DNA from 3 places in the Syntrophobotulus glycolicus DSM 8271 genome. Region 1 is predicted to be linked to each of the others. Evidence: riboswitches for the same ligand, from Rfam matches in the RefSeq annotation. Region 1 holds a riboswitch; each other region holds the start of a gene.
The links. A riboswitch is a leader RNA that binds a small molecule or an ion and turns the genes downstream of it on or off. The one in region 1 is predicted to bind cyclic di-GMP.

Region 1 (5,234 bases):
GCAGGAACGGCCATACGGGGTGCGTCCCATATTTATGCCGTCGGATCTCGGCCCAATTGTATTCAACTTGCTAAAGAATACGGTGCTACCGATGTGATTAATTATCGCGAAGGTGATATTGTCGAGCAAATTTTGGCAAAGACAGAGGGGAAGGGTGTTGATCGAGTTATTATTGCGGGCGGAGATGTTGATACCTTTGATCAGGCAATCAGGATGCTGAAGCCAGGCGGCAGAATAGGGAATGTGAACTACTTGGGAGAAGGTGACTATATTAAGATTCCTCGTACGGAGTGGGGCTGCGGGATGAGTCATAAGGCGATTGCAGGCGGCTTAATGCCCGGAGGAAGATTGCGGATGGAAAAACTGGCTTCTCTTATGGAAACAGGAAGAATAGATCCAGGCAAGCTTGTTACGCATCATTTTGTAGGTTTTGAAAAAATTGAACAGGCTTTGATGCTGATGAAAGATAAGCCTAGAGATTTAATTAAACCGGTTATTACCATCGAGTGGTAACAAAGCATCAATGAATATGCTATTGACATGTTTTTCATGAACATAGTAAAATAAAGCAGTTAAGAGGGAGTAGTTATGAACTGCAGGGTCAACATACTGATGGATTAAACATCTGGCCATGCAACCTTTAAGGTTAACGAGACTTTTGACATAATCCGGGTTAAATCGGGTTATGTTAAAAGTTTTTTTATTTTTCAGCCTTTAAATAAAGAAGAACGGGACACAATAAGACAACTGAAAGGATGGACAAAAATGAACGGAACGATCTTGGCTGCTCTGATATCGGCAGGAGCGGTAACTCTGGCCGAAATGGGGGATAAAACGCAGCTTCTGGCGATGGCCTTTGCCACCAAATACAAAGCGTCAAAAGTATTGATCGGAGTCTTTATTGCAACGATCTTAAATCATGCCGGGGCAGTGGCCTTAGGCACTTTCATTACAAGGTATGAGGCAATTAATATCTGGGTTCAGGCCATTGCTTCCTTGTCTTTTATTCTTTTTGGCTTATGGACTATTCGCGGGGATAAGTTAGAGGGAGAAGACAAAAGAGAGACACGTTTTGGAGCCGTGGCCACAGTGGCCATAGCTTTCTTTATTGCGGAGCTGGGAGATAAGACTCAATTGGCTACAATTGCTTTGGCAACTAAATTTCCGGCCAATCCGTTTGGAGTCCTGATCGGCACAACCACAGGGATGCTTATTGCGGATGCGATAGGAATAGTTGTGGGAGTGGTCATGTCCAAAAAAATTCCTGAAAGAACAATCAAGCTGGTTTCTGCCGCCGCTTTTATCTTTTTCGGGCTGATCGGAAGCTACCAGGTGGCTTATCATAAGCTGCATCTGGCTCCCGCTCAAACCATAGCCTCTCTTTTGGGACTCATCTTGCTGACCGGTTTTGCCGCTTATTATCTGATGACAAAAGGGGACGCTAGCGGGAAAAGGTAATTTTTCCGGGACAGGATATTGTCCCGCAAGCGGCATAAAGTAAAAATAGAAAAATAAAACAAAAAAGGAAGGAAAAATTAAAAATAAGTCGAAATATAAAAATTGAAAAATAATGAATGCCAATTTTTAATAAAAAGGGTTGGAATATTAAGGGCAAACCTGTGGAAATGCAGGGACGCAAAGCTATGGGTCTAAAGATATGAGAGTATCAATGACTGCCAGGCCGCTATTAAGGCCGGCAAATAACAGCTTGCAGAGCTGTTATTTATTTTGAGAGTATTCCCTTGGTTCAATATGGGGGGTATAAAGGATGTTTAAACTTTTATTGATTTATACGGCTTTATTAATCTATCTGGGAATGGGAGTTTACGCGTATATTATCGGCAGTAAATCCAAGCTCAACCTTCTATTTGTAAGAATGAGCCTATTGTTTACGGGCGGCACATTAGTGGAGCTGTTTTTGCTGAATGTGAGTGAGCCCCAAATATATTATTTTCTGGTTCGGGTTGGAGAGTTAACCTGGCTGAATTATCCCGGACTGCTTTTGAGCATGGCACTGATTATCGGGCATAAAGAAGAGTGGGGCAATACTGTCGGCAAAAGATCAATGATTTTTTTGCCGGGAGTATTATTAAGTTTATACAACATTTTCATTAATACCTTTGAGAACAGGGCAACAGTCATTCCGGAAATTTTTTGGTGGCTGGAAATCATCTATATCTATATGTTTGATCTCATCAGTTTGGTCGTAATATGGAAATGGCGACAAAAATCTAAAGTGGCCAGAGAAAGAAAACAAATCAGGATTTTGTTTTCTTTCGGCATAATCACTTTACTTCTGACCTTATTTAATGATCTGGTTCTTCATTATACCTTGCGATATTCATCCTACTGGGATTATGTTATGTTCCTGATTCTCATCTTTGCAATTTTGTATACCAGTATCAAGTATAAAATGCTTAATATTTCCGCATTAATTTCCCCGGAGGATATCGTTGATAAGATCACGGACGTAGCAATCATTACTGATCCTCTGGGCAATATTTTAAGAATTAATGAAAGAGGCAGTCAATTATTAGGGTATGAAAAAAATAAGCTTGCCGGAAGTAGATTAGAACAAATCATTGAGGTTAAATTTAATGATTTATGGCAGAAGGCGGCAAAGGACAAACAGGTCTTGATTGAAGAAATCAACGGAAGGACTTATTTTGGCACAAAGATTCCGATCAGTCTTCATGTTTCCATCGTTCATGATCAGGCAGGGGACGCTGTCGGCACGGTAATGATTTGTCAGGATAAATCTTTGATCAAGGAGCTCCAATCTGAAATCAAAGAACGCAAAGAAAAAGAACGTGAATTAGCTTATATCAGCCTGCATGATCCCCTGACAGGTATCCTGAACAGGAATTCTTTTGAACAAAATTTGGTTAAGCTGGAGAGCGGTATTTTTAGTCATTATGGAATCATCATCTGTGATGTTGATGGCCTGAAATTGATTAACGATACATTAGGACATGAAGTAGGAGACAAGATCCTGATTGCCGCGGCTCAATCCATCAAGCAGTCCACCACTGCCGGAGAACATTTATTCCGGATTGGAGGAGATGAGTTTGCTGTACTTGTTTATAATGAGTCGGAAGAATATGTCAACAGTATCTGCAGAAAAATTATGAATTGGGCAAATGAGTACAACAGGGAAAATCCTCAGCTGCTCTTAAATATTTCTATGGGCTATGCTGTCTGTAATAACAGAAACAAAAAAGCGAACGAACTGTATAAAGAAGCAGATGATCATATGTATCGAGAGAAGCTGAACCATATTAATAGTGTCAGAAATAATGCGGTCAAGGCATTAATGAAGACCCTGGAGGCCAGGGATTTTATTACAGAAGGACATGCCGACAGGATGAGAAATATGGTCATGGAATTAGGGAGGTATCTTGGCGTACCGGAAAATAGAATAAATGATCTGGACCTATTGGCCCAGTTTCATGATCTGGGCAAGGTTGGAATATCGGATAATATTCTCTTTAAGCCTGCTGCATTGACAGAAGAAGAAATGACGGAAATGAAAAGGCACAGTGAAATAGGATATAGAATCGCACAATCCCTGCCGGAGCTGAACAGTATCTCAAAGTACATCCTTATGCATCACGAAAGATGGGATGGAGCAGGATATCCTTTAGGGATCAAAGGGGAGGCGATTCCTCTGGAATGCAGAATTCTATCCATCATTGATACATATGACGCGATGACAAATGACAGGCCTTACCGCAAAGCAATGTCTAAGGATGAGGCGATAACCGAAATCACAAAAAATTCCGGGACCCAATTCGATCCCTTTCTGGTATCAAAATTTTTGGAAATGATGGATAACAGGATAGTGGAGACAAAGCTAAAAATCACAGAAAGTTCCACCTGTGTTATAATGTGAAGAAGAAATCAAGAAGGAGTGCTTCTTTAGATGCGGATACTTTATTATGATTGTTTTGCGGGAATTAGCGGGGACATGCATCTTGCGGCACTTCTTGACCTTGGGGTGCCTGAGGAGTATTTGCTGAAGGAATTGGCTAAGCTGGGGCTGGCAAATGAGTATCAGTTTCTGGTCAGGAGAGATGAACGCGGAGGGATATGCGGAAACAGGGTTGAAATCCTGAGCATATGCGAGATAGACGAGGGCAAGCAGCGCCATTACGGAGAAATCAGGGAAATCATCAAAAAAAGCAAGTTAACCGAGTATGTTCGGGATTTAAGTCTGGCTATGTTCACCCGGCTGGCTGAAAGCGAGGCCAAAATTCACGGAACCACCATTGAAGAGGTGCATTTTCACGAGGTAGGCGCAATAGACTCTATCATTGACATTGTCGGGGCGGCCGTTTGTCTGGATTATCTAAAACCGGATAAAATATTGTCCTCCAAAATAGAGCTTGGCGGCGGCTTTGTTGAGTGTGCCCATGGAATACTTCCTGTGCCGGTGCCTGCTGTATTGGAGCTGCTTTCAGGGGTTCCGGTAACTTCGGGGAAAGTGATGAAGGAAACAACCACGCCAACGGGTGCTGTTATCTTAGCGGAAAATGTCAATGCCTTTGCAGATAAAATAGATTTTGTTATAGAGAAGACAGGATATGGTTTAGGCAAAAGGATTCTAGAGATTCCTAATGCACTTAGAGTCTTATGGGGCCGAAAACAATCAGCTGAAGAAAACTATATTTTGGAGATCAATATTGATGATATGAATCCGGAATACTTTCCGTACGTTGAAGAGGAGCTTTTTTCTTGCGGAGCATTGGATGTCTTTAAGACACCGATCATCATGAAAAAGGGACGACCGGCGGTCAAATTGTCGGTTCTTGCCAGGGAAAAAGATTTAGAAAGCCTCACTGAAATTGTTTTTCGGGAGACGACGGCGATAGGATTGCGTAAATTTCCTGTGGAGAAAGTAAAGCTTGAACGCCATGTCGAAGAAATAAATACTGTTTTTGGCCTTCTCAGGGTCAAATTTTCCAGCTATCAGGGAAAGGTCATTAAATATAAGCCTGAATATGAAGATTGCAAAAAGCTGGCAAAGCAAAATCATGTTTCTATTGGAAGTATACAAGCGGAGGTTTGCAGGATCATAGAAAACAGGAACCGTCCGTAAAAAAGATGATGAGATTTACGACGGCACTCGTTGCACTTTATAATAGAACAAAAGACTTGACGGTTAAAGAAGACGGGCCAGATGGATACCCAGCATTACACCGATTATGGAAAGAAAAACACTGCCGAGGATATAA
Region 2 (5,234 bases), 890 kb from region 1:
TTCATGGCTATCTGTTCGGCGGGCTTTATGATTTTGCCGGGCAAATCAGAACGCTCAACATAGCAAAAAGCGGATTCCAGTTTGCGATGGCGCGGTTCCTGCCTGAAACGCTGAAGAGCATAGAAAAAATGTCCGAAAGCACCTTTGACGAAATTGCGGACAAATATGTGGAGATGAACGTCGCTCACCCGTTTATGGAGGGCAACGGCAGAAGCACGAGGATTTGGCTTGACCTGATGCTGAAGAAGAACCATAAACTCTGCGTTGATTGGAGTAAAATCAACAAGAAAGACTACCTCGCCGCCATGGAAAAAAGCGTTTCAAATCCGGTACAAATAAAGGACTTATTAAAATCGGCTTTAACCGATAAGATTAACGACCGCGAGGTCTTTATGAAAGGCGTGGATTATTCCTACTACTATGAGCAGGAAGACATTATTTCAGAAGAATAAACCTGTATCCTGACTTACCTGAGAACAGACGAAAACAATGGAACTGTTTCCTCGAACAGATAGCCCCCAAAAAACTACCGTTGACCTATTCCCTTGAACGGGAAAATGGCAAAATACATACCTGACATCAACCTGATGTCATCGTTCCATGTGGAATGGATAAAAATGATGACGGATGTACGGTCAGGAGGAGATAAAGGCGCACCTATAGACCACAAGATGCCGTGGTTTTGAAGCAAAGGAATAAGCAAAGAATAAGCAAAGAATAAGCAAAGGAATAAGAAAAGAACAGGCAAAAACCGGGCCTGAAAACCAAGTTGAATAAGGGGCTGCCGCATCATCGAATTAATCAATTCGCCCGCGGCGGCCTCATTTTTGCGGCTTAAGACAGAAACGAGAGACGGTTTTTTTTCTCAAATCGCGGCGGATTTACATCAGGCTGCTGAGGCGGAGGAAAATGCAAATCCAAACAGGATTTTAGCAGAATTAGACACGATTTTGCTGCTTTATGACAATAAAGATAGACAATCACCTTTGATCTTGCTAACTTAAGGATTACGGAAAAACAGTGAAAACCTTAAACACAACGGACAGGGCCGGAAAGCAGCGCCGTCACCTTTTCGCTTCAGTTTGTTAAAGGGGTTGAATTTTTGTTGAGGATAGAAATAAAAAACGAGTTTCCCTTCATCCTATCTCTTTCTGTTATTCTGGTCGTGTTGATTGGGATGGATGGAAGCGGAACCGGGCGGGTTGTGTTAGGTTTGCCTTTTGTCCTGTTTTTTCCCGGGTATACCTTAATCGCAGCTCTGTTTCCGGCCAGGGGCGATCTCGACGGGATTGAACGGCTTGCCTTGAGCTTTGGTCTGAGTATAGCCGTGGTGCCGCTTCTAGGTGTCATCCTGAACTGCGTCCCGTGGGGAATAGGGCTTTACCCTATCCTGGTGACGCTTTTGGTTTTCACGATCCTGCTGTCCGCTATCGCGATCTGCCGAAGAAAAAAACTTTCTTTGGAAAACCGTTTTGGGCTTTCTTTAAACGTGAAACCAATCAAATGGGGCAGCCTTTCCAGGCTGGACAAAATTCTCGCGGCGGTACTGGCGGCAGTGATTATTTTGGCGATAGGAAGCCTGTATTATACCGCGGCGATACCAGCAGCTGGTGAGAAGTTCACAGAGTTTTATCTTTTGGGTTCGGACGGGAAGGCAGAGGGCTACCCCCGGGTGATGAAAACGGGTGAGACCAAGGAAGTGATCCTGGGAACCGTGAATCACGAAGGCCGCCAGGTCTCCTATACCGTCCAAGTGCGAATGGACGGGGAGGTGAAGAGGCAGCTGGGGCCTTTTCAGGCGGACAATGAGGAAAAAAAGGAAGAGTCCGTCAGCTTCAGGATAAATGAGCCTCATGAAAATCTGAAGGTAGAGTTTTTACTGTTTAAAGATGGGGAGAGCGTTCCCTATCGCTCCTTGCATTTGTGGGTAAACGTTCAGGAGTAGATGACAAATACATATCCAAAAAAATTTTTCCGCGACCCCTCAAAAAGGAAGGGGGGGAGCGTATTAATCATTAAGGGAGTTTCTGCAAGGAAACTGACTGTGAACTGAAAAGGCAAACTTGCCGAAAGGCAAGGACGCAAAGCTACGGGTCTAAAGCCCGGCATTTTCTTGAGAAAAAATGCCGGGCCAGGACCGCCGGGCCGCCGAACGAAAAGCTGATGCTTTCTTTAGATAAAGGAAAGGTTCCGTTTCCGGCGATCCGGAAACGGTTTTTTTTATGCGGAACCTGGGCATTGGCAAATTCGGGCAAGATAATGGAACATTTAGACAAGATAATGGAACTTTTCGACATGACGGGCAGGAACCGGTTTCTTTTTACATAAATACATCTGAGTAAGGGAGGTGACACGTTGGAGAGGCTGACTTCCTTTTCCCTGCTGATCGTATCGTTTCCTGAATCGATCCTGGTGGCGATCCTGGGGTTTCTCATGGTAGGGCTCAAACCTCGGTGGCGCGATTTACTGATGATTGGATTTTTGCAGGCGGCGGTTTCTTATCTCATTCAGCGATCCCCGGTGCCCTTTGGGCTCCACTCCATCCTTGAAACACTCTTATTCATTTTCAATATTCGTCTGGTTACCCGCCTGCCCTGCAGGATAGTGCTGCTGGCGTCTTTACTTGGCCTGATTTTTTACGGCTCAGTTGAAACGATCGCAATACAGCTCATGTTGCATCTCAAAGGGGTTTCCCTGACTGATGTTTGGAATAATAACGCGATGAGAATCTTCTTCTTCCTCCCGCAGGCCCTGGTCATGCTGATCTTTATCGCGGCGTGTAAAATTTTTCATTTCTCTTTGATGGGTTATGCTCAAGAATATAGCCGTTCGGGATATTTATCCAAAAAGGAAATTCAAGACAAGTTAAAGGCAGACATTGTGAACAAACATAATCTTTTTATCTCTGTAGTCGTTCTCCTCCCCTTACTTTTACTGGTCATATTAAACACCGCCTTTGAGGCTGCCATGTTAAACATTTTTCCGGGAGAGCATTTTATTATCTTTAACGGGTTCATGGGAATGTTCATTATTATTTTAACGGTACTCTCCACTGTCGCCGTCAAAAAAATCGGACAAGAGATCGAAAAGGAATACGAGGCGAAAAGAGCGGAGGAAAACTTCAAACAGATCAAACAATTGCTGGACTCTTCCAGAAAGCAGAGACATGATTTCCACCACCAGCTGCAGACGATTTACGGACTGCTGGAAAGCGGCTCCTATGAGAGAGCGCGGGATTACATCAGCAGGGCGTTCGGTGAGATATCCAAAACCGCGGAACTGATAAAAATTGACGATTATAGCATCAGCGCCCTTCTCCACACCAAAATAGGCTTGGCTGAAGCCAGAAAAATCAAAATGGAAATCGCCGTTGAAGGCAGCCTCAAAGATCTCCCGTTAACTCCGCATGAAGCCGGCTCCTTGCTGGGAAACCTGATTGACAACGCGCTTGAGGCCGTAGAAGCTGAAGCCGGTGAAGGCAGGCAGGTAAACGTAAAAATAGCCCGTGAACATGGAGCGTACGTATTCATGGTCAGCAATACAGGGGACCCTATCGTCCCCAGAATCAGAGAAACAATGTTCAAATCTGACTTCACGACAAAAAAAGATCACAGCGGTTTGGGCCTGGCAATTGTCAAAGATATCGTCACCAAACACCGGGGCAACATCGCGATCAGCAGCGACCCTGAAGAAACAGCTTTTACCATTACAATCCCGCTGAAAAAGGAGGCGAAGTTGAATGAATCTAAGTCAAATGGCTGGAGGAGCCGCAAACTACCTGTCTAAAGAACTGGCCCTGGATACCGGCAAAATCGATACGTTGCGTTTCGGCTTAGAAATGATCCTGGCGACGCTCATTAAAGGGGGGATTCTGATCACCCTGGCCTATTTCCTTGGAATACTTCCTGAGGTGATGTTTGCAATGGCCTGCGGGGCGATTTACCGGCTGTTCAGCGGCGGAGCCCACTGCAGCGGATACTGGAGATGCCTTACCCTGGGACTGATCAGTTATCTCACAGCCGGAGAAACAGGATTATATCTGGGAAGCCGTTTATCAGCAGACTTCCTGAGCTATTCCCTGCTGGCCGGATATTTCCTGTCCGTTCTCTGCGTGATCGCCTGGGTGCCGGGGGAAGTACCGTTTAAAAAGATTACAAGCGCTTCTGAAAGAATCCTGTTTAAAATTCTTTCATTGGCCTATCTTTGCTTATGGTTAGGGATCAGTGTCATTATGGTTCACTTTGGCCACGCATCGTTTGCGGCTGCCGGGCTTTTTGCTGTCATGATCCAGACAATCAGTTTTTCTCCGCCGGGTTACAAGGTTATCCACAAAGCGGATGACTTTTTAATACGATTATCCAGAGAAAGGAGGTGTTCAGCTCATGCTGCAAAAGATTAAAAAACTCATGGTGACCCCTGTTGTGATGGCTGCTTTCTTAGTCGCCGCCGTCGGTGTCAAGCCAGCGTGTTTCTTTTGGTTTTATCAGCCTGCTCCTCCCGTAAAATCAGAATAAAAGGAGGGGAGAATTTCGTATGAAGATAACGGTCTTCATTGCTGAAGATGATCCTGACATGCGTCATGTGCTCAAAAAAGTGGTGGAAGAGGTTGAGGATGTTGAGGTCATAGGGGCGGCCGGAAATGGGCTGGAGGCAATAAGGTTAATTCAAGAATTGTCGCCGCAAGTGGTTTTTGCAGATATCGACCTACCGGGAAAGGACGGTGTTGAACTGGCCCAAGAGGTCTTTGACATCAATCCCTTGACGTTTATCGTATTTGCGACAGCTTTCAGCGAATTCAGAGAAAAAGCCTTTGACCTCTATGCTTTCGACTATCTGGTGAAGCCCTTTAAAATGAACCGGGTCCGTCAGACCATGGAGAGGATCAAAGCAGTGTTGTCAGAAAAAGCTTTTGCCAGGACAAGGCCTTACTTTCATGAAAAGGTAAGCAGAAAACAGTTTTTCAGATGTGACAGCAAACTTATTTATTTGAATCTCGACGACATCATCTATGTCACCAGGGAAGGCCGCAAGTCCATGATTTATTTTATTGGCGGACAAATTCAAACCAACAATAAGCTTTCTGTTCTGGAAGCGCAATTGGAAGGATATCCATTTTTCAGAAGCCATAGCGGGTTCATTATCAATTTAAAGATGGTCAAGGAACTGATTCCGGTCAGCAGAAGCAGCTATGAACTGGTTATGGAAAATACAAAGAACAGGCCTTTAATCACAGT
Region 3 (5,234 bases), 120 kb from region 1:
GTCAATGCCAAAACACTGGCTGACCGTTTTGAGGTTTCTAAACGAACCATCCAGCGGGACATTGAGACGCTTTGTCTGGCGGGAATTCCCATCGTAACATACCATGGATCCGCTGGCGGGTACAGTATTGCGGAAACTTTTTCTCTGGATAAGCAAATATATAGCAAAGAAGACTACCAAAACATCATTATTGCTCTGAAAGGTTTTTGTTCCGCATACATAAAGGGAAAAGCCGACTCGACTCTTGAAAAGGTGCTCTCTACCGTTTCATCATTGAGACAGAGTGTGGCGCTGGATTTTGGCGTCTTGCGGGAAGGGGATAACCTGGAAAGGACATTTTCCCTGCTGGAAAAAGCCATATGGACAGAAACTATTGTTCAGATCGATTATTCCGACGCGGACAGCCGCGTATCTGCAAGGGATGTTGAACCGCTGTTGCTCACATATAAATGGTATTCGTGGTATCTTCTTGCCTATTGTCAAAAGAAAAAGGACTATCGTCTCTTCAAACTGGCGAGGATTACCCGGGCGGAACATAAAAACAGGCCCTTTTCGTGCAGGCACCTGGACACCGCCCGCATTCTGGAGGAATGCACAGGTGGAGATATCCGGCGGTATTTAAAGATAAAGTTATATTGTAAACCCGCTGTCAGACAGCAAGTGTTGGAGTATTTAAACGGCAGTATAGCCGAGGAGCTTGAGGATGGTGGTTTTATTTATGAGATGTACCTGCCGGAGAAAGAACGTCTATGGTTTTCTGTAATTATGGGGTTCGGCGATCAGGTGGTTGTGCTTGAGCCGGATCAATTAAAGAAAAAATTGCTTGATACCGCAAACAAAATCCTGAAAAATTATGATTCTTGAAAATAGACGACAGCCAGGTGTCGTCATTGACCTGTTATCCTTGATGATGTGAAAGCATTTGAAAGGAGCTTTATTATGGATACGATTAAAAGAAGCCTGATAAACGAGGAGTTTGCCTTTTCGGGGATCGTGGAAGCCGGTGATTTTGTCTTTCTGACCTTTTGCGTCGGTAATATTGGCGGATCGATAGAAGCACAAGTCAACGGCGCATTGGATGATATGAACAAACGCCTGGAGACCATTGGACTGACCCTGGACGCGGTAGTACAGGTAAACGTAATGATGCGTGATCCGTGGAATATCCCGGTCATGGAGAGAGTCTTTAAGGAAAGATTCAAAGAAAGGTATCCGGCCAGAAAGACGATAAGCACTGAGTTTGCCCATCGGGGCGGACCGGATGGACTTCATGTGCAGATTGATGCGATTGCTTATAAAAGAAAATAAGCTTATTTTTTCTTTCAGCCCCCAAAAGCCCCTCTTCTTAGTCTTCTCGTTCTTCTTCATCCAATCTTTTCTGAATCTGCAGTTGCTTTTTATTGTTAAAATGATTGAGAATCGACAACATAACGGATGAACCAATAGTTGCGCACGTAAAGACAATCAACAGTGTAATGATAAAAAATCCCAACTGCTCTTTAGCGCTCTCCGTATATTTGGTATAGTTCAGAACACCGTTCATTATCGTTATGATAAACCCGGTGACTAGGCTATTCAGTAAGGTCATTTTTTTGGTCGTATCCTTGTCGCCGAACAGATTGACTCCCAGCATTAACCTTCGAATGACAATATAAATGTATACACCAAAAAAGCATATGAATTCAACGGCATACTGTTCAAATGGAGCGTCGAACAGAAACTGCTGCACAAGGATAGATACAAGAAGCATAATCATCAAAAGGGTATATCCCTCACTCAATACTTTCCTGCTTTGTATTAGAATTCTTTCATCTGACCCGTGTTTTCTTTTCATTGCGATTCCTCCCAAAATAATCCATCTAAAGTTTTGCCGAGCGCTTTACAGATTGCTATGCAAAGATTAAGAGTAGGATTGTAATTCCCAGATTCAATCATCCCTATTGTTTGGCGTGTGACACCTACAGCTTTCGCTAAATCCTCTTGCTTCATATCACATTCCATTCGGGCGATTTTCATTCGCTTATTTTTCATTGGAAACCTCCTAATGCTTATAATATATATTATAAATTGCTTTATGTAAAGTATATATTGCATTGATGATCAATGAACTGATAGAAGGGGTGAGATGCCAGTTTGTAAATTGAGAAGCCATACTTAAAACCAACAACGAAATATTTGTAAATAAAACGCAGATTCGCCTTCATTAGCAACAAACGGATATAATGTGAAAAAAAGTAAGAATTTTGTTGACTTTTCTCCCCGTTTATTGTAACCTGATATAAATGTGTAGTTCTTTGGTCCTATATATTATTGTGACCATAAGCACAGAGATGTGAAAAAATATGATAAGAGTAAACCTGTCGAAAGACAGGGACACAAAGCCACGGGTCTAAAGTAATCTAACCATGATAGCCGGGTTGCCATAAAATCGTATAACAATGTGATTTTAAAGTCATGGCGCTCTTATGGGGGCTATGACTTTTATTTATTATTAATAAAATCGAATAAATAAAATAAATACGATTTATTTTATTTGTCTTTTTATTAATATTCTGCCTTAGATGTTTAAGATATCTTAGATGAGTTTTACGGAAGAACATTATACTTTAAGGTGGTTATATGATTAAGATTAAAGCATCACCTTTTACTTGCAAAATCGGAGATCAGGTAGCTGTTGATATATTCAATCAATATGGTTTGCTCATTGTAGCAAAAAATACCATAATCAATGAATATATCCTGAAAAACCTCATTAATATGGGGATCAAAGATTTTTGGATATTCAGGGCAGCGCAGAAAAGACAATCCGCCGGTATTGATCCGGAGCTTGATGAGTTTTATGAAAACTATGAGAATAACATAAAAACGCTTAAAAAGATAATCCAAAATTTGTCGAATGATGATCAAGCCGACATCAATAATCTTGACATGATCAGCGATTTCATTTTTAGTGAGATGGCGTGTAACCAATACCTTGTGAAATTTCTTTGTGATATAAAAAATCATGATAATTATACATTCGAGCACAGCTTAAATGTAGCATTTTATTCGGCACTGATTTGCAGATGGATGAATTTAACCGAAAAAAAGACAAAAAACATTATTAAGACAGGGTTGCTCCATGACATCGGCAAAACTAAAATTCCGCTCGATTTACTGAACAAAAAAGAAAAATTGTGTTCTGAAGAACTTAAGGTGATCCAAAAACATGCAATGTACGGCTATAACATGATCAAAGAAATCATTTCCATGGATTCTGATATAAAGGTAGGGGTTCTCTTGCATCATGAAAGAGAAGATGGGTCCGGTTATCCGAACAGATATACCGGAAGGCAGCTGAATATGAACACAAAAATTGTTTCAATTGCCGATACCTATGACGCGTTGACTTCCGACAGGGAATACAGGGGCAAATACACGCCCTTCACGGCACTTGATATCCTGATGACGGAAGGATTAACTACTTACGATATCAGCATCATGAACACTTTTGTCAATAACCTGATCTTTCATTATGTAGGTTCGCAGGTATTGCTAAACTCAGGTGAGACAGGGAAGGTCATTCATATCCCCAAATACAACATCACAAGGCCGATCATCTATGTGAATTCTGAATTAGTCGACCTGTCAAAAGAAAATCAATTAAACATTGTGGGCATTGTCAATGACACCTCCGTGGCAGACCAAGGGAATACCGGACCTTGAAATATTCAATGGGGATAAAAACGAGAAAAAATCCCTATCCGACAAACCGCATCAGCTGATCGTTGAATTTTTCTTTTTCGTCATAAAACAGGCCATGACCACTATTCTTGAACGGAACAAAGATGGAGCCTTTTATTCCCTGATGTTGAGCAACACCCAAACGGAATAAACAGACTCTGTCATGAATGCCGTGGAGAATAAGGGTCGGAATATTCACAAAGGCAAGATCGTCAAAGAGTACCTCTGAAAGCCACGCCTTAGCCACTTGGACCGTAGACCAGCTTGCGGCTTGCAGACCCATTTGAAGAAACCAGCTGGCAAAAGGTTCGGACACTTTGTTGTGGAAGAATATCTCTCCAAAGTCTCTCAGCATATCCGGACGGTCGCGATATGTACCCTGGATTATGTTGGTTACCGCCATTTCGTTTAGTCCATAGGGAAAGTTCGGGCGTTGAATGAGACTGGGAGCAGCGGCGGCACAGAGGACAAGCTTGGAAACTCCATATCCCTCGTGGCGTTTCATATAGCGGACGGCAACTGCCCCGGCGGTAGAGTGCCCAAGCAGGGTAAAGTTATTCAGCGTCATTGCTTCTACCACGCAGCGGATATCGTCGGCAGACCGGTTGTAGTCGTAGCCGTACAAGGGTTTATCGGATTGTCCGAAACCCCTGACATCCATTCCCAGACAGCGGTACCCCCGCTGTAAAAGCTGATCATACTGGTACTCAAACAAGTGATGATTTGCCGGCCAGCCGTGCATAAACAAGATGGGGCTATGTCCGGATGGATTGATGTCATTGACATAAATCCGAACTCCCTGCTCTACTTCAATCCAGTAGTCCAAAGTGACCCACTCCAATCATTGCATTGATAGCCATAGTATATTCAAGGAAAGAAGGGCGGGTGTAAAAGGCGGTGGGCAAGAGCTCAGAAACCCAATATTATGAAATCATACCCGAAATATTTGTCAACCATAGTAATTATTGCTAAGATAGAGGTATTAAATTACATTGGGAGGGATAAGTCATGAAAATCAGTGCCAGGAATCAGTGGAAAGGCAAAGTTGTTTCTATTAATGAAGGAGCTGTCAATGCTATTGTTGTATTAGATATTGGCGCAGGAAACAAAGTAGCCGCAACAATTTCCCTCGAGGCCGTTAAAGAGCTTGGACTGAAGGTGGGGGGAGAAGCCTATGCCGTCGTTAAAGCTACTTCCGTTATGGTTGGGGTCGATGAATAAATAGAGAAGGTGTTACCGTACGATTTGCCCTGCCCATTGTCGCGGGGCTTATTTTTTTGTGCTCGGACTTCCGGCATCCAACTGCCCTTGTTAAAATAAGGAAAATATAACCAAGCGGTTTTTTCCAAGCTGTCGTAAATATTCAAAGGATCATTCTTTATGCTATAATGAAAAACACTGAGTCGCAGGATAGCATAAACGAAGAACCCATGAGAGGAAAATGATGACTGAAGAAGGATCTGCACACGCGGTACAAGCGGACAAAGACGGGCTGAGGCTTCAGCATGCCT

Region 2: it holds a riboswitch for cyclic di-GMP, as region 1 does, so the genes downstream of both, SGLY_RS04330 (ATP-binding protein) here and SGLY_RS17300 (histidine kinase N-terminal 7TM domain-containing diguanylate cyclase/phosphohydrolase) in region 1, are expected to answer to the same signal.
Region 3: it holds a riboswitch for cyclic di-GMP, as region 1 does, so the genes downstream of both, SGLY_RS15955 (HD-GYP domain-containing protein) here and SGLY_RS17300 (histidine kinase N-terminal 7TM domain-containing diguanylate cyclase/phosphohydrolase) in region 1, are expected to answer to the same signal.

Annotation. Positions count from the first base shown of each region.
Region 1 covers NC_015172.1:3,345,808-3,351,041, reverse strand. Annotated here, with positions in the region: gene SGLY_RS16570 (NAD(P)-dependent alcohol dehydrogenase) at 1-513, shown strand, start outside; gene SGLY_RS16565 (TMEM165/GDT1 family protein) at 766-1,458, shown strand; cyclic di-GMP riboswitch class I at 1,601-1,689, shown strand; gene SGLY_RS17300 (histidine kinase N-terminal 7TM domain-containing diguanylate cyclase/phosphohydrolase) at 1,769-3,892, shown strand; gene larC (nickel pincer cofactor biosynthesis protein LarC) at 3,923-5,098, shown strand; gene crcB (fluoride efflux transporter CrcB) at 5,162-5,234, opposite strand, start outside.
Region 2 covers NC_015172.1:827,920-833,153, forward strand. Annotated here, with positions in the region: gene fic (protein adenylyltransferase Fic) at 1-452, shown strand, start outside; gene SGLY_RS18070 (hypothetical protein) at 828-1,004, shown strand; gene SGLY_RS04320 (DUF1616 domain-containing protein) at 1,103-1,945, shown strand; cyclic di-GMP riboswitch class I at 2,047-2,153, shown strand; gene SGLY_RS04330 (ATP-binding protein) at 2,356-3,786, shown strand; gene SGLY_RS04335 (accessory gene regulator ArgB-like protein) at 3,740-4,399, shown strand; gene SGLY_RS17410 (cyclic lactone autoinducer peptide) at 4,383-4,514, shown strand; gene SGLY_RS04340 (LytR/AlgR family response regulator transcription factor) at 4,534-5,234, shown strand, end outside.
Region 3 covers NC_015172.1:3,222,895-3,228,128, reverse strand. Annotated here, with positions in the region: gene SGLY_RS15975 (helix-turn-helix transcriptional regulator) at 1-864, shown strand, start outside; gene SGLY_RS15970 (RidA family protein) at 940-1,308, shown strand; gene SGLY_RS15965 (DUF6773 family protein) at 1,346-1,834, opposite strand; gene SGLY_RS15960 (helix-turn-helix transcriptional regulator) at 1,831-2,031, opposite strand; cyclic di-GMP riboswitch class I at 2,341-2,425, shown strand; gene SGLY_RS15955 (HD-GYP domain-containing protein) at 2,620-3,705, shown strand; gene SGLY_RS15950 (alpha/beta fold hydrolase) at 3,740-4,549, opposite strand; gene SGLY_RS15945 (TOBE domain-containing protein) at 4,732-4,944, shown strand; gene mutY (A/G-specific adenine glycosylase) at 5,168-5,234, shown strand, end outside.